DNA from 3 places in the Veillonella sp. 6_1_27 genome. Region 2 is predicted to be linked to each of the others. Evidence: riboswitches for the same ligand, from Rfam matches in the RefSeq annotation. Region 2 holds a riboswitch; each other region holds the start of a gene.

Region 1 (8,536 bases), on a different contig from region 2:
CATACTTTTAGGCTCTATCCGGGTTAATTATACCACGTTTTATCCCACCGAAAACAGATATAGAGCGTAAAACCACAACATAAATAGATATAGGATGACTTGCAAGATAAATATAGACTAATTCGCTAGATAGACATAAGCTAGCTAAAGTCCACAGGATAAAATTAGGGTTATAGGGCAAAACCAACACGTTTTGTCCTATAACCCTAAAATTAAAATACAAAAAGGCTGCACTAGAAATGATATACATTCTAGTACAGCCTTTGATACGTTCCTAAATAGATTAGTCTTTTTTAATAAAGCCTACAATGAAGCCACCTACTGACAGTGCAATGCCTAAACCGCTACAGAACATACCAATAGAATACCACAATGTGTAAGATTGGTTATTCTCAGAAATCGCCTTTGCTGCCGCTTGAGCATTTGTAGCATTTCTCGCAATTTCCAAATTAGCCGCCCCTGGATCTGGATTTAATAATAGAATCGCAATACCAATAATTAGAACGACTACACCTACAGGTAATAATAATTTTTTGTTCATTTGAATGCCCCTCTCGTAACATTAAACGATTAATAAATAATATAACTTAATTATACACTGATTTTTGCATTTTAAAAAGATGAACTTATATATTAATCATCTTTTATTAGACAATTAATAGCAAATAATTAGTCGCAATTAGTTATTATGACATAGAAAAAGGCATAGTATGCAACTACTATTGGTCCAAATCCAACAGTGAACATTGATACTATGCCTTTTACAAATACATCTGTAGTTATATCGAAATGCATACGATTGCTAGTGGAGTGCGTATTAAGATAAGTTATGCCGGCTTATCTAATATATATTTAGCAATACGATTATATTTAATAATACAATATGTATTTACCGATCTACTTATTGTAAAGACTTATCGAAAACGCCAATAAGTTCTTCAACGGCTTGAGATTCGCTCATTTCACCGTCTAAGACAGCGGCTTCGACTTCGCCCATGCGACCTTGAATGACTACATTGTTAAAGAATAGGTTGTGCAAGTGTTCGTCAATCATATCGCGTACCCAACGGAGGGATTGTTCTTGACGACGTTTTAAGAAGACCCCATTTTCTTTGCCTTGTTCAGTAAACTCTTGGATAACATCCCACAATTCATCGAGGCCATCCTTTGTAACAGCTGAACATGTATAGGCTTGAGTCTTCCATTTTTCCGTAGCTGGACGGATATAATGTAACATCCGATCGTAATCACTACGAGCAATGAGTGCTCGTTTGAGATTATCTCCATCAGCCTTGTTGACCACAATAGCATCAGCAAGTTCCATAACGCCTTTTTTGATGCCTTGCAATTCATCGCCTGCCCCCGTTAAAACGATGAGCATAAAGAAGTCTACCATGGAACGCACGGTAACTTCGCTTTGCCCAACCCCAACGGTTTCAACGAGAATAATATCGTACCCAGCAGCCTCACAAAGTAGCATAGTTTCTCTACTTTTACGAGCCACACCGCCTAGTGTACCACCAGCTGGCGATGGACGAATATAAGCCTCTGGGTGTTTCGTCAACGTTTCCATCCGCGTTTTATCACCCAAGATACTGCCTTTTGTGACTTGGCTCGTAGGGTCTACAGCCAGTACGGCAACCTTGTAACCCGCTTCAATGAGCATGTTACCGAAGGCTTCAATAAACGTACTTTTACCAGCCCCAGGCACACCAGTAATACCGATGCGCAATGCCTTGCCCGTGCGAGGCAATACGGCTTGCAACACCTGTTGAGCTAGTTTGAAATGGTCCTTATTATTACTTTCTACTAATGTGATAGCCCGTGAAAGTATAACGCGGTCCCCCTGCTCGATACCGCGTACATAATCAGCGACAGTTAATTTCTTTCGCCGCTGTACGGGACGTACCGCTGGAGCCAGATGAGCAGAGCTAGATAAGAGGCCGTCATGCATTTCCTTGACGCCTTTCATTACGTGACACGCGTAAGTGTCATCTTTCTTCGCTTCTTCTGGCACCCAGTCGGGACGATAGGTACTACCCTCGGTGCTTGCGTTTTTTACACCTAATTCAGGGGCTTTGCCTTCACCAGTGGTGAAAGTTGCGTCCTGTGTATTGCGCAATTCATCCGGAGTAGGCCGTTTGTTATCAGTCATGAGACTCGTCTTGAACGTGACTAGTCAATGTTTCTAGTAATTTTTTCGCCGCTACTGGCAAAACTGTACCAGGGCCAAAGATAGCCACTGCGCCATGTTCGCGTAGGAATTCATAGTCCTGAGCAGGGATTACGCCGCCGATGGCAACTAAAATATCTCCACGGCCCCGCTTGTTGAGTTCCTCTACAAGTTGAGGCAATAATGTCTTATGCCCCGCCGCAAGAGAACTAAATCCGACAATATGAACGTCATTATCCACCGCATCTTGTGCTGTTTCTTCTGGAGTTTGGAACAAAGGTCCGATATCCACGTCAAAGCCCATATCCGCGAAGGATGTAGCGATAACTTTGGCACCACGGTCATGACCGTCTTGGCCCATCTTCGCAATCATGATACGAGGACGACGACCTTCGAGTTCTTCAAAGTTATCTGCCATTTGGCGTACTTCTTTGATTACATCGTCATCTTCAAATTCGCTGGAGTATACACCGGAAATAGAGCGAATAACCGCTTTATGACGACCGCATACCTTTTCAACAGCAAAGGAAATTTCACCCAAGGATGCACGAGCACGAGCCGCTTCAAGTGCAAGAGCAAGTAAGTTGCCTTCACCCGATTCTGTAGCCTTTGTGATCGCTTCAAGACAGGATTGAACCTTTTCTTCATCCCGGTTAGCACGCAATTGTTCGAGACGACGAATTTGCGCTTCCCGTACAGCTGTGTTATCTACGTCGAGGATATCCAATGGATCTTCTTTATCTAGACGATATTTATTGATACCAATAATCGCTTCACGACCAGAGTCGATACGAGCTTGGCGACGTGCAGCAGCTTCTTCAATACGCATCTTAGGAAGCCCTGTATCGATAGCTTTCGCCATACCGCCAAGGGATTCGATTTCTTGGATATGACCCCAAGCGCGACGAATCAATTCGTCTGTCAACGCTTCTACATAGTAGGAACCGCCCCATGGATCGATAACCTTACATACCTTAGTTTCATCTTGGATGTAAAGCTGAGTATTACGCGCAATACGTGCAGAGAAGTCCGTAGGCAACGCAATGGCTTCGTCAAGCGCATTGGTATGTAGAGATTGCGTATGACCTAACGCAGCACCCATCGCTTCCATACATGTACGAGCCACGTTGTTGAATGGATCTTGTTCTGTAAGAGACCAACCAGATGTTTGGCTATGTGTACGGAGTGCCATGGATTTAGGATTTTCAGAGCCGAAGCTATTGATAATCTTAGCCCACAACATACGAGCCGCACGCATTTTTGCCACTTCCATGAAGTAGTTTTTACCGATTGCCCAGAAGAAGGACAACCGTGGTGCGAACTGGTCAACGTGAAGGCCTGCATTAACACCGGTACGGATATATTCGAGACCATCGGCCAATGTGTAACCTAATTCGATATCTGCAGTAGCGCCCGCTTCTTGCATATGGTAACCAGAAATGGAAATACTGTTGAATTTAGGCATGTACTGGGATGTATACGCAAAGATATCACCGATAATACGCATAGATGTAGCTGGAGGGTAAATATAGGTATTACGTACCATGAACTCTTTCAAGATATCATTTTGGATTGTACCAGCCATAACCTTTTTATCTACGCCTTGTTCTTCACCAGCCAAGATGTAGAACGCCATTACTGGCAATACGGCGCCGTTCATTGTCATGGATACGGACATTTGATCAAGAGGGATACCAGAGAATAGAATTTCCATGTCGAGGATGGAGTCTACCGCAACACCCGCTTTACCAACATCACCTACTACACGAGGATGATCGGAATCATAACCACGGTGAGTAGCAAGGTCAAAGGCGATAGACAAGCCTTTTTGGCCCGCTGCCAAGTTACGACGATAGAACGCATTGGATTCTTCCGCTGTGGAGAAACCAGCGTACTGACGTACTGTCCAAGGACGAGTAACATACATTGTGGAATAAGGTCCACGCAAGAATGGAGGTACACCAGCCATATAGTCAAGGTGTGTCATCCCTTCATAATCCATCTCTGTATAGAGAGGCTTTAGTTGGATTTGCTCCATTGTTGTATTATATAAATCTTCAAAGCTTTTTCCTGTTTCTTTTTGAAGTTCAGCAAGCCATGCATCGCGAGATGTTGCTGTCTGAGATCCCAAGCCAAGAGAGGAGAAGTCTGGATTTTTAAACATGAGCTCACATCCCTTTCTTATCTTGTAACGTATTCAAGATTTCGTAACAATTTGCACGAACAGAAATGAAGTCGTCTACGCCAGCTTCACGGTATACAGGTTCTAAGTCCTTAGGAGGTGCCCCTGCTAAAATAACCGTTACATGCGGCATAGTTTCTTTCAATTCCTTAGCGAGTGGTGGTACCAATTCTGGATAGGTATCATCTGTAGAACAGATAACAACTACATCAGCACCACTTTCACGAGCAGCCTTCGCCGCATCAGCCGTTGTTTCATGGCCATCATTTTTGATAACTTCAAAAGCCCCTACTTCGAAGAAGCCTGTGGAGAAGTCCGCACGAGGTTTATGTTGAGGGATTGGCCCCATGTTAGCCAAGAATACCTTCACATTATCTTTCGTACGTTGTTTATAATTCTCAGTGCGCATGCGAAGTGCTTCAAACTGTTCAGTCCAGCGATGAGCTGCAATGGATTCAATCGTTTCGGAAGCAATATCGCCAGCATCTAAAGCCTTGCGGATTTGACGTATTGTTAATTTTTGTAATGCACCGAGTTCAATAAGGCCAATCAAAGCGCCTGGCTCTGTCGTACCTGCTTCTAGGGTAGCCTGTGCTTTCACAACCGCATCTGGCTCCGCACTCGCCAAGTACTCTTCGATTTGAGCAACCCGTTTTTGACGCAATGTTTCTTGATTTTCTGGTTTTGGATCAAGCAATTCTTCAGTCATATTCGCATACATGTTGTTACCTACAGCCACATCTTTGCGGAATGCAAGGTTTTTGAAGCGTTCATCAAGAACTGCTTTAACTTGAGCTTGTGGATAGCCTTCTTTCAAGGCTGCTATTATACCACCTTTAGCCTCAATAGTTTGGAATTCAGCCCAAATTTTTTCGCATAATTCAGCTGCCAATGTTTCCACATACCAAGAGCCACCTACAGGGTCCACTGGTTGACGCAACTCGAATTCAGTTTGCAACATAACTTGAATATTACGGGCAATACGGCGAGAGAAATCGTCAGCTTTGCGAATTGGTTGGTCAAATGGGGATACTTCAAGGCTATTCAAACCGCCTACAACGCCAGAGAATGCTTGTGTTGTATTGCGCAACAAGTTTACATATGGGTCGTATACAGTTTTTGTGAAAGCCGATGTTCTGCCGTGTACATGAACAGCACGGTCAGCTTCTTCGGCACCGAACGCTTCCATGATGCGCGCCCAAAGCACACGTAATGCACGTAATTTAGCAATTTCCATGAAGAAGTTTGCACCCAAGGAGAATGTAAACATCATGCTGTTAGCAATAGTGTGAATATCGATGTTACGTTGTGCTAATTGACGCACATAGCAAACTGCTGTTGCCAATGCATACGCAACCTCTTGTACATCGTTCGCGCCACCATTAGCGTATACATCACCAGATACGAGTACAGTTTTAAGCTCTGGAGCTTGCTCTTTAGCCCATACAACAGTATGTGCCATTTCATCAAAGGCTGTATCTAAAGACATATGCAATGTACCATCTTTAGCCCAAACACCAATAGGGTCTGCACCAACGAGACCTTTCAAGTCAGAGGTTTGTTTTTTAGATCCTTTCACCGTAGCGGCTAACATACCGAGCAAGATAGCTGCAGAAGCACCTGTTTCAATATATAAAGGATTTTCCTTTAAATTAAAGCGCTCAATCAATTGTCTACAATCATCCATAGTAGACAGAGATGTACCGCCGATACCAACAGCTGCGCCTACTTGCACATCTTGATCATGGCGTGTTGCTTCATCAAGGCGAATATTGTGAATGGTGCCGCCTTTTACAATTTCGTATAAACTTGCATGATTAGCATCCTTAGGAAAGGATTCGTCTACATATTGGGATACGCCCCAAGAGTCTTTAATATAACCACTTGCCTTTGTGCCACGTAGGAACTCACCTGCTCCAGGATATACACCCTTTGGAATTTTTTCTCCATGCAATGCAGGCGTGTAAATTGGTTGTAACGTAATTCCCTCATAGGTTTTAGTGAACATCTTCTTGTGGAAGTCGCCACCTTTTAACGCTTTTTCAACCTCGGCCTGCCATTGTTCATACGTAGGTTTCTTAAACTCATCAAAGGATACAGGTGCTAATAAATCACGTTCAGCATCCTTTGAAGTCTTTTTGTCAGACATATATGTGCCTCCTTTTCAACTCGAAACCATACCGAGAAACAGCGCACCGTACCTGCGAATTGTTAGATATATGAATCACTCGAGCTTTATCTTATTGGACCACATCAACCTCAAAATGTGTCCATCTGTTTAATATCTATAAAACCTGATTCCTATACTCAACATCCACTCTAAGGGCAATAAAAAACGTGCCACCTAAAGTGACACGTAAGGTTTCTTATTGAAAGGTACACTAAAAAATACTGTAGCCAGCATACCCCAATCCCCTTCCTATCGCTCGTAGGTACATAACGGTGATTATCAAATAGGCAGTTCTCCTGGCTCGGGATCATCACCTCGCTTTCGCCTTCCCAGATTACTCCAGTGACATGTATGAAAGCAGGCTCATCCTTACAGTGGCGGGACCGCATCGGCTTATACCGATTTCTCTATTAAGTCTTGCGACACCTATTCTCTATATTCGTTGTTCTAAGTCCAATATAGTGTAACAATATGCACAAAGTCAATGAACATAACATTTAATCATAAGTGCCAAAATCAAAGTTATAACTGAAAATCATATGCAATAACTAAAATGCATAAATTAAAATTCAAGATATCTCTATCATAAGACATCAACCAAAAACTCCCTCAAATTAGCTATAAACACAAGTAAGCTCATAGGGTGTAAACACTATTATCCCCTCAAAGACTGGAAACAGTGATATAATAAGTACTATCACGAGGAGGCATTATGGAGCATACAAGTAAAAAAGGGTTAATCACAGCCCTTAGTTGTTATATAATTTGGGGCTTACTCCCTCTATATTGGGCATTATTAAACCATGTTTCACCGTATAATATACTGGCACAGCGCATTATCTGGTCAGGTGTTTGCATGGCTATCGTTGTATTTGGCTTACACTTTAAACAATTCAAAAAGGACTTTCAATTACTAAAAGAACAACGTTCACAACTATTCCTACTGTTAATTGCGGCAGTCATCATCAGTGTAAACTGGTTCACCTACATTTGGGCCATCGCCAATAATCAAGTTATGAATACGAGCCTTGGCTATTACATCAACCCACTCTTCAATGTAGTATTAGGTGTCATCCTATTTAAAGAGGTTCTATCCATACCGAAAAAGCTGAGTGTCCTCATCGCTACCATCGGCATCGCCTTACTCACCTATCAAGTGGGATCCTTGCCATTAGTGTCGATGATTCTCGCCATTTCCTTCGGCCTCTATGGAGCCGTAAAAAAGAAACTACTCATCTCTCCCTTTACGAGCATCGCCTTTGAGGCCTGGCTATTAACACCGCTAGCCTTACTATATACGACCATGGTCGATAATACCGTGTGGTCCTATTTCGGCACAAACTGGTATACAACCATGTTGCTCATAGCCTGCGGTCTAACTACATCTGTCCCATTGGTTCTATTCTCCTATGGTGCACAGCTATTGCCGCTTAACCTACTAGGCTTCTTGCAATATGTATCCCCTACCATTGCCTTATTGCTAGCCATCTTCTACTTTGGTGAAAGCTTTGGCACACCACAGATGATCGCCTTCGGTTGTATCTGGATAGCCTTAGTATTATTCTCCTTATCGAGCCAAATTACAACACGCATTAGCCTAAAAAAGTAAGGTATATCCTATATATCAACTAAAAAGCTGTATCAAATGATACTCTCATTTGATACAGCTTTCTTTTATATAGACGTATTAATCTAACTTATTTTAATCTAACTCATTCATATTGGTCGTATTCAGATTAGAAATGTAATGGTTATAGGCCTCAATCATACGATTATAGTCATTATCTTGTTTCGAACCCATATAGGTACGGATTGCACCAATCGTAGAGTTTACAGAGGTCTTAACAGAATCATACTTAGGACTAGTAATACCATTTGATACATCACCAATAGATTGCAACTCTTGATTGATAGCATTTACATCTAGTTGTTTTTCACTATCGATCTTTTCTAGGACCGCAGTAAGTCGCAAATGAACCTCTTGTGCTGCAGCGGCATTTTTCTTGCCTGC
Region 2 (8,536 bases):
AGTAAAAATAAGGTGTACTTAGATAGTCTTATTATTAATTTTAGTAAAGAATATCGTGATAAGTATTATGATTTAAGAAAATTTCTAGATGATTATTATATTTTAAGTCCAGAAGTTCAAAAGAATGATGCTAAGGCTGAAGTTATAGTAGAATGGCTTTTCAATAAATTAAGAGATAAGCATAAGCTTTTGCCTTTGAAAATTAGAAATGAAATTGACAACGCTATTATAGAAGCTGCCTATGAAGATAAATATTTAAGTAAAATAGTGAATGATATTTATAAAGAGAAAACTAAAGAACAAAGGCGTATATCTCAATTAATTTCTAAAATTAATGATATTAAAGAAGAATCAATAAAAGCGAAAACAAAGAAGTCGCAAACAAAGCAACAGCAAATAAGCGAAGAGAAATCGTATGATAATCTAGAAAAGAAAGTTGTATCTAGAAAAGTTGCTTGTTATATAGCTACGATGTCAGATACATATGCTGAAAATATGTATAGAGATTTGATTGGAAGTAGTGTAGATTTTAACTTATAAGAGTGTATTATGGTAGAACTATTAAAAGATGATAAGTTATCATTTATGCATGATCATATGGGATGTAATATAGCTAGGTATATTAGCATTTCTCCTGATATGAGTATTCGGTATATAAATATCGACAAAGATTATGTGTATAAAGGTGATTTAAAAGAATGTATTCTTGACCTGATTAAAGTTTCTAATTCTAAGTCTGTTAATATTAGAAGTTTTAGCATAGAGTCAATGAAAGGTCATAGTCTTGTTTATGGAAAACAAGCAAACGAGATAGATGAAATACTCAATATAATTCAAAAGAATTGCAATGAAAACAAATATTCTATAATTAATGAGACCATAGATGTAAATGATGGTGGTGTTTCTGGGGTTATTTTAGGGAATATTATTGAATTTGCTCCAAATGATACGCCTAAGTGTGTCGAAAAGCCTGATATTTGTTTCTTAGAAAGAAATATGGGAATGCATCTATTGAAAACAGTATATGGTTTTGCACCGGTGTGTGATTTTGACGAAAGCTATAGAGTTGAATTTAGCTTACATCCCCATAGAGAAGGCCTTAATAAAAGTCATACGATTATTTGGGAATACGAAAAATTTGAAGAGTATGAGTTTGATATAAAAATAAAATGGCCAAATAAGTTTTCACGCTTTATTGGTGATAAGCCTTTTGGTTTGATTATAGCGGATTATTTAGGATTTAATGTTCCATATACAACGGTTATTTCTAGAAATGTTCCTCCATTTTCTTTTGGACAAGAAACTGGACTAAGAGAAAAGTGGATACGTACTGCTCCAATCGTTAAAGAACCAGGCAAGTATTATACTGGAGATAAGTGGACTGATCCATTTATTTTAATGCAGAAAGAAGAGCTTAAAGGGGACAATAAAATTAATATTGCTTCTGTTTTAAGTCAAAGTGCAGTTGAAGCAGTTTACTCAGGTGGAGCTATTGTAAGTGAGAATCAGGTTAATGATGTTATAGAAGGGGTTGCTGGAAAAGGCGATAACTTCATGGTTGGTGCAGAGTATTTAGATTCTTTACCTGATAATGTGTTAGTAAAATTAAAAGCACTACTAAATGAAATTCGTAACTATCATTATCTTTTAGGTGATGTCTCGATTGAGTGGGTATTTGATGGTACTAAAATTTGGTTAGTACAGTTGAATCAGATTAAAGAAAAGGGACTTGGAACTACAATTGTTACAGGTAAACCAGCTAAGTATGAAAAGTTTTATGTAGAAGATGGTTTAGAGCAATTGAGGACTAAAATTAAAGCTATTAAAGATAGTAATATTGGTATTGAATTAATTGGGGATGTAGGTCTTACTAGCCATTTTGGTGATGTTCTTAGGCATGACAATATACCATCATTTATTAGCAAAATAAGTAAAAAGTAATATATGTTTAGGCTTATAATGAGTCAAAGTTATTAGGCTTTGATAAAATGAAGCACATGATTATAAACGTGTAAAAGCGTTTTATCATGTGCTTTTTATTTGCATTTTAATATTTAATCATTAATCGAAAAATAATCATTTATCATTATGATACACATGATACAATAGTAGATGAAAAGTATTATTAATGAATAAAATAGGCTCAAATTAATTGAGTTTTAGATTATAGTATTGTTAATTGTGTAATGAGGTCCTATGAAAACAACAAAATCTTTTGGCAATCATTCCAAATATTCCCTTCATGATGCAAGGGTACAGAAAATAGAATACGCACACGATAATTTGATCCTTACATTTGATTACATTTTTTCTTACGAAAACGGTACTGAACAAACTCATAAGGCTCAAGTTGTATTTGAGACGTGTGATATAGATTTTTTTGAAATTCTCGTGTTTAATAACACAATACTAGATACTTTCACAGGTAAAAGAATTGAATTATCTCAGTATCAACAGGATTATAGTGAAAGTGAATTCGAGGTCATTACAGAGACCTATAATTGGGATCACGCTGTATTCCAGGGTTGGTTATGGACCGAGGGGAATCCAGTTCACTGTATAATGAACATATACTTTAAAGGTGATATGGTATATGTAATTGAATGAGGCCTGAGATGAGTGATTTAGATTTTACTATTAGCTGTACAGTTACGTTCTTCAGTAAGAAGAGAAGAACTTCACCGAATTTAAATAATGGAATGTACTATCCTCATATTGTTATAAAAGGTACTGAGGAATATCTTGGTATCAACTTTATTGATGGTGAAGATGTCATCTTTGATAAACCGATTCAAGCGAATGCTTTACCAGTATATGAAACCGTAGATTATTCTGCTATACAAGCAGGTGCAGAGTTTTTTATTATGGAAGGCGGAAATATTGTTGGTGAAGGGATTGTAAAAGAAATCTTTCAACATAAACCGTATGGGAGTAAATAACTTTGGGCTATAAAAATGTATGTGTAAACTGCCGAATCTCCTTGTCGGAGGGCACAAACTACGAGTTGTTTAACAGAAATAAAACCTGCCCTACCTGTAAAGGTAAAATGTACTTTGTGAACGAGAAGTTCAAGGCTCCTAAAAAATCTAATGACAAAGAGTGGAAGATTATAGAGTATTTGTTGTTGAGCGGCTATGATTTCCGTAATCCTTATTGTGGACATGAGCAATGTATTTATTTTGAGTTCCTTAAGAATCTGCAAGAGGCAGAAGAGTTTATCCGAGAAATGAGGAATTTAGACTAAGTTAGGAGGTTTCGTATGGCACCGCAAGTTACAGATTTTTCGTTCTGGAATGAAATGTGGAAACAAAGTTATTATGATCGTGAGAAAGGGATTCGGGCGAATCCATTATTAGAGTATTGGGACAAGCGGGCCAATGATTTTTCTCTTATGCGTAAAAGCAATGACTACGACTTTGGACGGAAGGTGTATGCTGCTTTAAGTAGTGTCTTAACACCTGATTCTAGTATGTTAGACATAGGTGCTGGTCCTGGTTCTTTTACAATTCCTTTTGCTCAACATATTAAATCTGTTACTGCTATTGAGCCGTCAAAGGGCATGGTGGCAGTCCTTAAAGAAAATGCCAAAGAATTAAACGTTGAGAATATTAACATCATTGAAGAAATGGTACAGGACTTACCTCAAGATGGATCTCTTGACTCCCAATTTGATGTAGTGGCTATTTCTTTAGTACTTTGGATGTTTCCTGATGTGTGGCCTCGAATTTTACAAATGGAGCAATACTCAAAAGGCTATTGTGCCATTGTGGCTGGTATTCCCGATTGGAAGAATCCTAGAGCAGCAAGTAAATCTGATGTAGAAGAATTCCAGATTCTGTACAATATGTTGCTTTCACAAGGGCGATTCCCTAATGTAAGCATCATTGATTATAGATGTGAACGTACTGTAGAAGATGAAATCGAGTGCCGAAAGATCATATACGAACAGTACTATGGAGATTTAACGCCAGCAGCAGAGGAACAAATCAAAAAAGAAATCATAGCAAAATCTAAGGACAATAAATGTTTGATTTCTTCTCGGTCTGCTATAATTTGGTGGAATCCTAGGGAAGTTGTGTCACACACCTAAGATGTAGTTCGTAAATGGATTAGAAAAGGCAGCAACATGATTAGTATCGTTAAGGGCGATAGGACGATTACCTATACCGAAGAAAGAAACTTTACCCCTCAGCAGGTAGCAGAACTGTTTTTATCTGTTCGTTGGGTGGTAGGTAAATATCCCGACCGATTGTACAAGGCGCTAATGAATTCCTCGCGCGTGATTTCTGCTTGGGATGGAGATCGTTTAATAGGTCTTATTCGCGTCATGGATGATAGCGAACTTGTGTGCTTCATCAATTATGTGCTAGTTCATCCTGATTATCGGGGCCAAGGTATTGCAGGGCACTTGCTAGAAATGGTGAAAGACGCTTACAAATCGTATTTGTACATCAATGTTATGATTGGTGAAAGCAAGAATGCTCCATTCTATGAGAAGCATGGGTTTAAGATAAAAGATAACTCCTTACCAATGCAATATCGTAATGTGCCTAAATATACAAAAAGATAATTGGTCAAATTGTTAATAAAAGGCTACACGTACATAGAGTTACGTGTAGCCTTTGTTATGTAAACGGTATATACTAAAACCTATATGTAGATACAATGGAGAAGGATATGGATATATTAATACGAAAAGCGACAACTGCAGATTTAGATGTAGTTACACATATAGAAGCAACTTGTTTTCCTCCGGCAGAGGCGGCGCCTCGTGAGGCTTTTAAGGAACGATTAGACTATTATGCAGGCCAGTTTTTAATTGCCTTTGACGGCGATACACCAATTGGTTTTATTGATGGCTTCGTATCTGATGATGAAATCTTAACGGATGAGATGTTCGGCGATGCTTCTTTGCATAACCCTAACGGTGCATGGCAGATGATATTTGGCTTAAATACATTGCCAGAGTATAGGAATCGCGGTGTAGGTGGTAAGTTAATTGGGGCGTTTATCGACCTTGCGAGAGAGGAAAAACGTAAGGGTGTTATTCTAACCTGTAAGAAAGAAAAGATACCCTATTATGCCAAGTTTGGTTTTGTAAATGAAGGTGAGTCTGAGTCTGATCACGGCGGTGCTAAATGGTATCAGATGCGCGTTGAGTTTTAGCACCTTTGTTATGGCAATATAGTTATTAATAGATAAAAATAAATTATAGAATTTGACGGATATTTTTACAGATTGTCCTAATGAGAAACTAAAACTCCGCTTAGTGGTTGAGTTTTAGCTTCTTTTTTGCTGAAAAGTATAGATTTTACAAGAATAGCTGTACCCCTATATGTTTATTGACACTGTATATCCCTCATGCTACGATGAAAAAAATCACATATGATTGGGTTAGGTGTCTATTGACTTAATAGAGAATTTGGTATAAGCCAAAGCGGTCACGCCACTGTAACAGCGAGGTACTTTGCATAGAGGATGAAATGCTCTCGGTCACTGAAGTTTTTGGGAAGGCGCAAAGTAACGTTAAACTGGAGCCAGGAGAACTGCCTAATTAACAATTGCCAATTGACCTGCGAGAGACAGGGATGGGGATTGATATAGATGAATTTATACTAGCTATGCATAGTTGAAAGCTCATACTATATGCTAGCTTATTAGGCGTGGTAGTTAGTCTAACTGAGATGACAGCCCGTTTCCTCTTCGTGGGGAAACGGGCTTTTTATGTGCACTTATAGTGATAGTTTTAGTTGAGAGAAGAGAGGTACTTATGTTCAAACAAAAGAAGTTTATGGCGTATTTAGTCACTGTTTTCCTCCTAATTGTTAGTATGCTCATCTCTGCATGTGGAGGTCCTAGTGAGACAAAGAAAGATACGGCGCAAAATAACAAGCCAATCGAAATCACAGACGTAACGGGGCGTACGGTAACACTGAAAAAGCCAGCAGAGAGAGTTGTTTTACAATGGAGTGGTGCCGGTGGTCCATTCTTTACGATTTCTGCACTTATGGGCAAGGATACGCCGAAGGTTATTGCCGGCATGGATACATCCTTACAGGATTACAGAGCGGATATGTGGAAGCACTTTACTGCTGAAATGCCTGAATTAGCTAAGATCCCAGTAGTGGGTACTATCGGTGATAAAACATTTAATGCTGAGCAAGTTGTGGCATTAAATCCAGATGTTATTTTTATTCCTGTAGATTTGAAAGATCAGTACGAGTCTGATGCAAAACCAAAAATGGATGCTGCTGGTATCCAGACTATTTATATAGATTACCATGCAGAAAAATTGGAAAGTCATCAAAAATCCATTGAAGCCATCGGTAAGGCTTTGGGCAAAGAAGAACGAGCTGCAGAAATTAGCAAGTTCTATACGGATCGCGTGACAAGAGTTCTCGACCGTGTTAGTAAAATTAACAAGCCAAAACCAACTGTTTACATTGAAGTTGGCATGAATGGTCCAGAAGAATTTGGTAACTCCTTTAGTGGTAACTACTCTTGGGGTGCTTTAGCGACTATGGCTGGAGGTGATGTAATCACCAAGGATGCTGTTAAGAAATCCTCTCCTATTAATCCGGAATTTGTATTAGAGGAAAATCCAGATATCATCATGATTATGGGTTCTTACTGGCCTAAGAAACCAACCTCTATGCGTTTAGGTTTTGAAGCAACCGAAGATTCGTCTCAAGCGTTGTTGAAAGCTTTCACCACAGAACGTCAAGGTTGGAGCGAATTAAAAGCTGTTGAAAATAAACAAGTTTATTCCGCGCATCATGGCCTTCCTCGCGAAGTATTTGATGCAGCAGTCTTTGAATATTTAGCAAAAACCTTCTATCCTGAAGAGTTTGCGGATGTAGATCCAGAAGCTACACTGAAAGAGTTCTATGACAAATTCTTGCCATACTCTTATAGTGGTATCTGGTTTATGCATATGAATTAAGAGTGTGTGTAGAAGGAGTTGATGGAGTAAAACTATATAAATGCTGTCGTACATTGTGTTTATTAGAATGTATTGAGTTTTGAATTTTGAATCGAGGTATTCTATGGTTAAGAAAAAGAAGTTTATGGCCTATCTTGCCACGGTGCTGCTGCTAGTTGTGAGCATGATTATGACAGCTTGTGGTGGTCCAGCAGATACGAAAAAGGATGCGGCACAATCTGGCAAACAAATTGAAATTACCGACGTAACGGGTCAAAAAGTTACGTTGAAAAAACCGGCAGAACGCGTAGTAGTTCAATTGAGTGCCTCTGGCGGTGCGTTCTTGACTATGGCTGCATTGCAAGGTAAAGATGTAGCTAAGACTATTGTTGGTATGGACCCATATTTGAGTAAATTGCGTACAGATATGTGGGATCGCTATAAAGCGGACGTTCCAGAATTGGAACAAATTCCTCTTATCGGTAACGTAAATGACAAAACATTTGATGTGGAAAAAGTAATTTCCTTAAACCCAGATGTTATTTTTATGCCTTTATACTTTAAAGATCAATACGAATCTGATTACAAACCTAAAATCGATGCAGCAGGTATCCCAACTATCTACATCGATTACCATGCTGAAAAGCTTGAAAATCACCAAAAATCTTATTGAAGCTATCGGTAAAGCATTGGGTAAAGAAGAGCGTGCAGCAGAAATCAACAAGTTCTATACTGACCGTTTAACAAGAGTTATGGACCGCATTAGCAAAATCAATAAACCAAAACCAACTGTTTATATTGAAACAGGTAACGAAGGTCCAGAAGGTTTAGGTTTTGCGTATAGTGCAAATGTAGCCTGGGGCGCATTAGCAACGCAAGTAGGTGGCGACCTTATTACAAAAGATGTAGTTCAAAAGGCCGGTCCAGTTAACCCAGAATTTATTTTAGAAAGAAACCCAGATATCATCATGATTATCGGTTCCTACTGGCCTAAGAAACCGACTTCCATGCGTTTAGGTTTTGATACAAATGAAGCAAAATCTCAAGAGTTATTGAAAGCTTTCACCACAGAACGTCAAGGCTGGCCTGAATTGAAAGCCGTTCAATCTAAAAACGTTTACTCTACTCACCATGGTTTACCTCGTGAAGTATATGACGTTGCAGTATTCGAATACTTAGCTAAAACATTCTATCCTGAGGAATTCAAGGATGTAGATCCGGAAGGCACACTTAAGGAATTCTATGATAAATTCCTTCCATTCTCTTACGGTGGCGTTTGGTTTATGCATTTAAACTAAGAAGGGGTTTTGTATAGTGACAGATACTAACAATCAGTACGATTATAAAAAACAGAGCTATAAAAAGCTCATGTTTATTATCATTGGTCTGATCATTTGTGCGGTAAGCTTTGTTACCGATATTATTGTAGGTCCTGCATCACTTACGTTAAGTGATGTATGGCTCGCATTAACAGACCCAGCAGAGGTTTCCAAAAACGCATATGTTATCATTTGGTCGATTCGTCTTCCGACGGCCATTATGGCATTGCTCGTAGGTGCTTCCTTGGGCATTGCTGGTGCTGGCATGCAGACTATCCTTGATAACCCGTTATCT
Region 3 (8,536 bases), on a different contig from region 2:
CCTAACAAGTTGGGCAAATTATAATATTCCTTGTCAGTCTTGATGGTCAACTCCTGACCGTTAGCAGTAATTTCTGTATAGTTAAAGAACGTTTTTGCTCGTTTACTTTTAGCAAAAGTTCGTTCTAAAGATGCTTTTACCGCCTCAGCTGTCAAACTATTACCATTTGAGAATTTAACTTTATCATTGATGGTGAAAGTCCATGTTAACTTGTCATCACCTTGCTTCCAAGAGGTGGCAAGCCAAGGCGTTGCTTTCATTTGATCATCAAACTTGATAAGCGTTTCACCTATACCAAATCGTACAACGGCCCAACTAAAATAATTTTCCGTTGGTTCTAATGTGCCAGCAAAACTAATAGCCCCTACCTTTAATACATCATTAGATGAAGCAGAATCTTGATTCATACAACCAATAGTCCCGAGCATAGTCACACCAAGGGTCATACCAATTAGTAAAGCCTTGCGTAATCCTTTCATTTATACACCTAACCTTTCTACACACATTAACTATCTATTTATACTCAGATACTCACTATTTTTTGCATTAACATAATCTAGTAAATATAACCTGCTTTTACAATAGTTAATATAAAGAGAATCTATGTACATCACTTCATATGAGCATATCTTATTATACCCATAGGGGTATATTTTATACAGTCAACTATACTATATATTAGGTGTTAACACAATGTATAATTTGAGAAACATTTCAATATATCTATTAAAAAATTTCATATCTTAACTATGCATAAAAATAGCAGTTAGTCTTGAAACTAACTGCTATTTTAAGTTTACCTATCCGATGTAACTCTCTACATTTCAAATTTATACTTTTGAAATTTTGAAAGTAAATTTTCCTATTAAGCTTCTAATGCAGCCTCATCCAAGGTAAGCGGCTTATGATCTTGACCAATTTCAAAGATAGAGCTCAATAAAACCTTTGTATATGGATGTTTTGCATCCGCCAAGTGGAAAGCATCTAGTTCTTCAACGATAGCACCTTTGTACATTACGACCACCTTGTGGCACATAGTACGAATAAAGGCAATATCATGAGCAATAAATAGGTATGTTAAATTTTTCTTTTTTTGTAAACGCGCCAAAAGGTACGCAATGGAGTCTTGTACAGATACATCTAGGGCACTAGTAGCCTCGTCTAACACGAGGATTTCGGGCTCTAAAACGATAGCACGAGCAATGGCAACACGTTGGCGTTGACCACCAGACATTTCATGAGGATAGCGATGCATAAACTCGCGAGGTAAATCTACCATTTCCAGGTAGTCACCTGCGATTTGCTCTTCTTTTCCCTTTTCAAGAAGACCAAAATTATAAAGTGGCTCAAGAATGATATCTTTAACCTTCATACGTGGGTTAAAAGCTGCAGATGGATCTTGGAATACCATTTGAATCTTTTTACGATATTCTTTCGTTTGTTCAGAATTCATATGTTGAATCTCTACACCCTCTACATAAATCTCGCCTTCCGTAATAGGAAGCATTTTCATGATCATACGAACCAATGTTGTTTTCCCAGAGCCAGATTCCCCTACAATCCCAAGGGACTGACCTTTTTCGAGAGTTATATTAATATCCTTACATGCTTCAAGCTCACCACCAGTAGGAAGTGGGAATCGTTTACATACATTCTTAATTTCTACTGCGTAATTAGTCAATGTAACGACCTCCTCCCAATGTTGGCACAGCGTCTTTTAGTTGTTTCGTATATTCATTAGATGGATTTTCCAAAATGTCTTGTGGGGTTCCAGCATCTACAACACGGCCCTTTTTCATAACAATAATATAGTCAGACATATACGCTGCTACACCAAGGTTATGAGTTACCATGACTATTGCAGAATTATGCTCTTTAGCTAGTTCAAGCATTTGCATAACCACTTGAGATTGTGTTGTTACATCCAGAGCAGATGTCGGTTCGTCACCGATGAGTAATGCTGGGTCCAATGCTAACGCCATAGCAATACCAACACGTTGACGTTGACCACCAGATAATTCGTGTGGATAACGGCGCAATATATCCGCTCCATTAGGAAGAGATACAGATTCTAATAACTCAATTGCTCGTCGATCACATTCATCATTAGTGATTTCAATATGAGATGTAAACAATTCTCTAAATTGTTTACCAATGCGAACAATTGGATCTAATGCACTACCACTATCTTGGAAAATCATAGCCATATCTTTACCACGTATGGCTCTCCATTCTGACTTAGATAGGGTACGAAGGTTGTGACCGTTAAAGATCATTGTACCGTCTGTAACCTCACCACCTACAGGTAATAAACCCATGAGGGCCCGGATTACAGTAGTTTTACCGGATCCGGACTCACCTACAATGGTTAATACCTTACCGCGTTCCAAGGTAAAGTTCACATCCATAACAGCAGGCACACCTTGGTACGCAATGTTAAGGTTTTCTACAGTTAGTATGTTTTCTGCCATTATAGCTCCTCACTATTTTGTAATTTTGTTAGTAATCCAGTAGTAATCACTTGGGTACATTACAGCACCTTTCAAGTAAGAACCTGTAACGATATTAGTTTTAGGATAGCCTAAGAATAATGCAGCACCATCATTCATCAACAATTGTTGAATTTGCATTGCGTAATCACGACGTTTTGCTGGGTCGAATTCAGTTTCAGCTGCATCTAACAATTGGTCAACTTGTGGATTGGAGTAACCAGAACCATTTTGAGGGTTGGAGCCATTGTTGTTAGTGTGCCAATAGTTAGCCAAGAACCAGATTGGATCACCTGTATTAGCTGTTACAATGTTGGAGATAAGCATATCATAGTCGCCGTCTTGACCCATTTTATCGATCAAGTTATAGTCAACTGTTTTGATTTTCATATCGATGCCAACCTTTTTAAGGTCTGCTTGAACAGCTTCTGCATAAAGTGGTAATTCTGCACGAGAGTTATATACTATGAAGTTGAATGTTAATGGTTTGCCATCTTTATCAAGGATCCCATCGCCATCAGTATCTTTCCAACCATCTTCAGCCAACAATTGTTTAGAACGTTCAGGATTATACGCATTAGGATCTTTCAAATCGTTGAAGCCATAGTCCATGGATGGTGGAATTGGAGCAGAACCAGGAATAAATGTACCTTTTAACAATACATCAGCATAGTTTTTACGGTCTGTTGCAGAGATAACTGCAGCACGAACTTTGTCATCCCCAAGAATACCTTTTTGATTAATACGGGCCAATACGACACGAAGAGATGCGATTTCATCTACTTTGAATTTATCATTGCCTTGGAATAAACCAATTTCACCAGGACCGATGTTAACAGCCATATCTACGTCGCCAGATTGTAAGCTCAAAGCACGCGTATTAGGATCATCGATGGAAGGAATTTCTACAGTTTTAAATGGTACTGTACCATCCCAGTAGTTTTCGTTCGCAGCCATTTCAGCACGTTCTTTAGTGAAGGATTTAACTACATATGGGCCTGTACCGATAGGACCTTCCTTCGCAAAGTTACGGCCATCTTTTTCAGCTTGAACGTCAACGATTAGGAACAACGGATCCGCTAAAAGGCCAGGCATATTAGGATATTCTTTTGTTGTATGAATAACTAATTGTTGACCATTAGCTTCCATAGAGTCATATTCAAAGAATGTTTTCGCACGATTAGACTTTGCAAAAGCACGTTCAATAGACGCCTTTACAGCTGCTGCATCAACTTTTTTACCATTGGAGAATTTCACCTTATCATTGATTGTGAAAGTCCACGTTTTATGGTCTGGGGATACTTCCCATTTAGATGCAATCCATGGTTGAGGTTTCATTTGTTCGTCAAACTTAGCCAATGTTTCACCTACACCATAGCGCATTACAACCCATGCGAAGAAGTTTTCTGTAGGTTCTAATGTGGATGCGAAGTTAGTAACGCCTACTTTTAATACATCTTTGTTAGCAGCACCATTATTATCAGACCCACAACCAGCTATGAAGGAACCCATCATTACAATACTAAGACCTGCTAATAGGGCCTTTTTCCAAGATTTTTTCATTTAAAATCTCCTTTTACAACTACATGTAAAACATAAAAACATTTAACATCATCACTATCTAAAATAGTTGTGATGGAAAAACCATAATTTCTTACCAATCATAATGAAACTTTCACTAGATAAAGATTCAAATTTATGAAGGTAAAAACAATTTTATCCTTGATTTTTTGGATCCACTACATCTCGTAAGGAGTCAGACCAAAGATTAAAAATAGCAACCACGATAAGGATGGACATACCAGGGAATGCCATGAGCCATGGACTCGTTTGCAAGTACTGGCGACCCTCGTTAAGCATAAGACCCCATTCTGGAGTCGGTGGCTGAGCACCAAAGCCAAGGAAGGATAAACCTGCTACCTCAATCATGATAGCCCCGATATCTAATGCACCTGTTGTAATAACGAGAGGCATAATATTAGGAATGATATGACGTCTGATGATGGCCGTCGTAGATGCGCCCATCATAACAGCAGCCGTTACATATTCCTCACCGCGCACCTTGAGCGTCATAGAACGTACAATACGAGCATATTTTGCCCAACCTACAACAGATAAGGCTAAAATCGTATTTACAATGCTACCACCTAGAATACCAGCAATAGCAATAGCCAATACGATACCAGGGAATGATAACATGATGTCTGCTAAACGCATAAGAACCATTTCAACTTTACCGCCAAAATAGCCTGCTATAGCACCGATGATAGTACCAATGCTCACCATGATAACGACGATGGATACGCCCATGAACAAGGATAATTGAGTACCATAAATGATACGAGATAATACATCACGTCCTAATTTATCTGTACCAAACCAATGTTGGCTGCTTGGTGCTTGCAATGCCTGACTTATATTTGAGGTGAAAGCATCGCCCGGTGCAAGCCAGGGTGCAAAGATAGCGATGAGAACAATGATAATCATCAACCCACTATAGAAAGAGAACAATTTATGTTTTTGAATAAATTCTGCCATTATGCTCTCTCCCTTTTCAATCTAGGGTCTAATAAGATATATGATGCATCAACCAATGCGTTAATACACATATATGCTAAAGCAACCCACAACACAAAACCTTCAATCAATGGATAATCGCGCATAGTAATAGCATAAATTGCCATATTCCCAAGTCCCGGCCAAGAGAATACCATTTCTACGACTGCCACACCACCTAGTAACCAACCAATAACAACACCAAGAATAGTGATGAGTGGTAACACCGCATTAGGTAAAATATGACCGAATAAAATTTTTATCTCACTAACACCGCGAGCACGAGCGCCAATAACATAATCCTTTTGCATTTCCTCAAGGATAACGAGCCGCACTTGACGCATGTATTTAGACCCAACAACAACTGCCAAAGTAATAGCGGGCAAAATAACACCAGACGCAGTCACTCGAGAGGATGCAATCGGTACAAGGCCCAATTTAAGACCGAAGATGTAAATCAGTACAAGACCTAACCAGAACGTAGGCATAGATACGCCTACGAAGGATAGAAATCTCAACACATAATCAACCCATTTGTTACGATTTAAGGCGCTTATAATACCTGCAGGCAATGCATAGAGCAGCGTAAATACTAAAGCCGTACCCGCTAACATTAATGTACCTGGTAAAGCCTCCAACATACGATCTACTACTGGTTTTTTAGCAGAATAACTCATCCCTAAATCACCTTGTGCGGCATTGACGACCCAGTTTGCATACTGTACTACAAATGGTTTATCTAACCCAAGCTGAGCCCGAGTTTCATCGATAAGCTCCTGAGATACGATAGTATCTGCCGTTTCAAGTAACATCGTTACTGGGTCACCTGGTGCTAAATAGGTGAGACAAAATGTCAAAAATGTGATGCCAAACAAGGTAACAATAAATTGCCCCAATTGTTTGACAAAGCGTTTGCCCATAGGCGCCTCCTAAACTCTCTAAACACTAACAACAATTCAAATGACAAACTAATGGTACTAGCTTTTTTATATAGCGATGAAGCTTAAAGGCTAGGGAACGAAAAAAGGTTAGTCGCCCGACTAACCCAAATTAAGCACAGCATATGCATACCATGCCTTTAGAGCAGGCTTTCTGACTCTGATTCATCGCAATATTTCGGCCTTCCCAGTTTCCCAGTGACCCTATAATGAAACCTTGCTCCTCATTACAGCTATTTACATAGTATGGGTTTTTCACCCATTTTCCTCTTTTACGCTCGGTAAATACCGACACTCACTAGTTCATTCATTTTTATCGATTATAAATATACTATATTAACACTCTATTTACAATACATATACCCCTTATGGGTATATGTATTTCGCATATTTTCAATATAATTTTTATACTGATAAAAAATATTGATTAATGATTAAATTCACAATCCTGCATAAAATTATATAAATTAACTTATATAAATAATTTTTTATTATATTTACTGTATATGACAGTATATATATTAATTTTATTAATAATAAAGCAATGTAAAAACTTTATTATAAAATCTTTTTATACACAGCAAAAATTTGATTAATAATTATACTCTTCATGTTTTTTCATATCTAGCTCGCATTAATTATGAGTCTAATGCATGATTATGATAAAAAAGAGGCTATTACCAAGTAATAGCCTCTAATAAGACGAGATGTATTCAGTTAATCAATACTTTGTTGTAAGCGGTGTGCTCTGCGTGTATCCCACGCTTTACGCAAAACATAAATCACCAAACCTATGCTTACTGCCACTGCGCTACCTACCATAGCATCAAAACCACATGCGTAGATTGCATATAGACAATAAAGAACGCCTATACCGAACAAGTAATTAGAGCGTTTAATACGACTTTCAGCTACGCCAGCCATACGCATCATTGTAGGTACTGCCAAAATGCACAATACATACGGTACTACGTTAGTTACAACCGCTAAGTTTACTAAGATTTCAAATTGCTCACGCAAGGATTCGCTTGCAGTGAATAAAGTAAGTAATGTTTCAACAGCGAGTAAAATCAATACACCACGAACAGGAGCATCTTTGCTATTTACACGAGCGAATATTTTAGGGAAGTAACCATGTTCTGCTGCACTTTTGAAGACGCGAGACAATGTGAATTGCCAGCAAAGCAAAGCGCCAAAGCAAGAAATAACCATAGCAGCCATAACGATGTTTGCAATTGTATCATTGAACATGTATACGAATGTCAAACCGAATGGTGCATTAGAATTTAATAAATCAACGTTAGGCACAATACCTGCCATAACGTTTGTGGACAAGATATAAACCACTGCCACTGCTAATGTACCCGCCACAGTTGCGATAGGTACGTTTTTCTTTGGATTCTCAACAGCATCAGCATTAGCCGCTGCGGACTCAAATCCTAGGAAGCCCCATAAAGTTAGGGAAATAGATTGCTTTACCGCATCATAAAGCGGAAGATCATTTGGGTTCCATGCCGCCCAATAAATAGATGGATCAAACCAATACCAGCCGATTGTACCGATTAATAAAACCGGAACAATAGAGCCCCAAATAGTCATATTGCTGAGTCGACCTGTGAAACGATTCCCTCTGAAGTTTAGAATCGCTGCAAACCACAAGAGCACAATTGTTACCTGACTTGTTTGTGTCGCATTGAGGTCAACACCAAAGAAAGCTGCGCCATAACCTACGGCAGATACCGCGATGGCGATATTAGCAATGATGAGAGATATGCTGTAAGCATAGCTCGCCATAAAATGTCCAGTTTTACCGAAGCGATGTTCTGCATAACCGCCCATGCCCCCTTGTTTTTGGGAGAACATACCCGCTTGAGCAAAAATATACGCTAGTAAAAGCGCACCCACAGCTGTCACGAGCCAAGATAAAACTGAAATAGTACCAACTTGAGCCAAATTAGTTGGTAACATAATGATCCCAGCTCCTAGCATATTGGCTGCTACCATTGTGGTTAGCTGGAATACAGACATTTTTTTAGCGGTGGTTTTCATGTATCAATCCCCTTTCACTAAGGTGAATTTTTTCTCGTCCATAATTCACTTAAAATATATATACCGCTAAGTAAATTCAGTTCGTGCTGTGATGGGCTTGAATGTGAATTTACCGTTTTTATTCTTATTACGAGTTAAATAATAACACCTATGAAACCAAAATAAAAGTACTTTATTGGCGGACAAGGCATATTACACGAATTGAATAAATCATAGGTAATTTATCATCAAAATCGAACAGAACTCATTTTAATCGTGGCAAAGTATATTTTTACCCCATTTTATTCTGTGTATAGATGTAATTTTTCCTATCTATCACGGTTATAGTGTCCTAGTACAAGACTATTATTCTCTCACAGTCCACTATACATGTACATGTAAATACATCATTTTAATAGTGGATTATCAATTAGAATTTTGGGCTTTATAGGTATCGTCTAGCTTTTAAATAAAAAATCGATATACATATAAGTATAATGGGCAATATTAGACCCTTAATGAAAT

The links. Region 2 has a riboswitch for cobalamin ahead of HMPREF0874_RS08390 (ABC transporter substrate-binding protein). Riboswitches for the same ligand answer to the same signal wherever they lie in the genome.
Region 1: linked by a shared signal. The riboswitch ahead of HMPREF0874_RS04870 (methylmalonyl-CoA mutase family protein) and the one ahead of HMPREF0874_RS08390 (ABC transporter substrate-binding protein) in region 2 are both predicted to bind cobalamin.
Region 3: linked by a shared signal. The riboswitch ahead of nikB (nickel ABC transporter permease) and the one ahead of HMPREF0874_RS08390 (ABC transporter substrate-binding protein) in region 2 are both predicted to bind cobalamin.

The regions. Positions count from the first base shown of each region.
Region 1 is NZ_GG770216.1:222,743-231,278, reverse strand. It holds gene HMPREF0874_RS04885 (hypothetical protein) at 284-541, opposite strand; gene meaB (methylmalonyl Co-A mutase-associated GTPase MeaB) at 902-2,155, opposite strand; gene scpA (methylmalonyl-CoA mutase) at 2,148-4,337, opposite strand; gene HMPREF0874_RS04870 (methylmalonyl-CoA mutase family protein) at 4,342-6,504, opposite strand; cobalamin riboswitch at 6,794-6,970, opposite strand; gene rarD (EamA family transporter RarD) at 7,238-8,134, shown strand; gene HMPREF0874_RS04860 (DUF3829 domain-containing protein) at 8,228-8,536, opposite strand, start outside.
Region 2 is NZ_GG770217.1:296,502-305,037, reverse strand. It holds gene dgt (dGTP triphosphohydrolase) at 1-540, shown strand, start outside; gene HMPREF0874_RS08425 (hypothetical protein) at 550-1,941, shown strand; gene HMPREF0874_RS08420 (hypothetical protein) at 2,197-2,607, shown strand; gene HMPREF0874_RS08415 (hypothetical protein) at 2,616-2,939, shown strand; gene HMPREF0874_RS08410 (hypothetical protein) at 2,942-3,244, shown strand; gene HMPREF0874_RS08405 (class I SAM-dependent methyltransferase) at 3,260-4,090, shown strand; gene HMPREF0874_RS08400 (GNAT family N-acetyltransferase) at 4,127-4,570, shown strand; gene HMPREF0874_RS08395 (GNAT family N-acetyltransferase) at 4,678-5,166, shown strand; cobalamin riboswitch at 5,380-5,569, shown strand; gene HMPREF0874_RS08390 (ABC transporter substrate-binding protein) at 5,771-6,943, shown strand; partial or broken gene HMPREF0874_RS10190 (ABC transporter substrate-binding protein) at 7,047-8,220, shown strand; gene HMPREF0874_RS08380 (iron ABC transporter permease) at 8,237-8,536, shown strand, end outside.
Region 3 is NZ_GG770216.1:493,325-501,860, reverse strand. It holds gene HMPREF0874_RS06060 (ABC transporter substrate-binding protein) at 1-479, opposite strand, end outside; gene HMPREF0874_RS06055 (ABC transporter ATP-binding protein) at 866-1,681, opposite strand; gene HMPREF0874_RS06050 (ABC transporter ATP-binding protein) at 1,674-2,471, opposite strand; gene HMPREF0874_RS06045 (ABC transporter substrate-binding protein) at 2,484-4,052, opposite strand; gene nikC (nickel transporter permease) at 4,206-5,027, opposite strand; gene nikB (nickel ABC transporter permease) at 5,027-5,965, opposite strand; cobalamin riboswitch at 6,110-6,297, opposite strand; gene potE (putrescine-ornithine antiporter) at 6,701-8,032, opposite strand.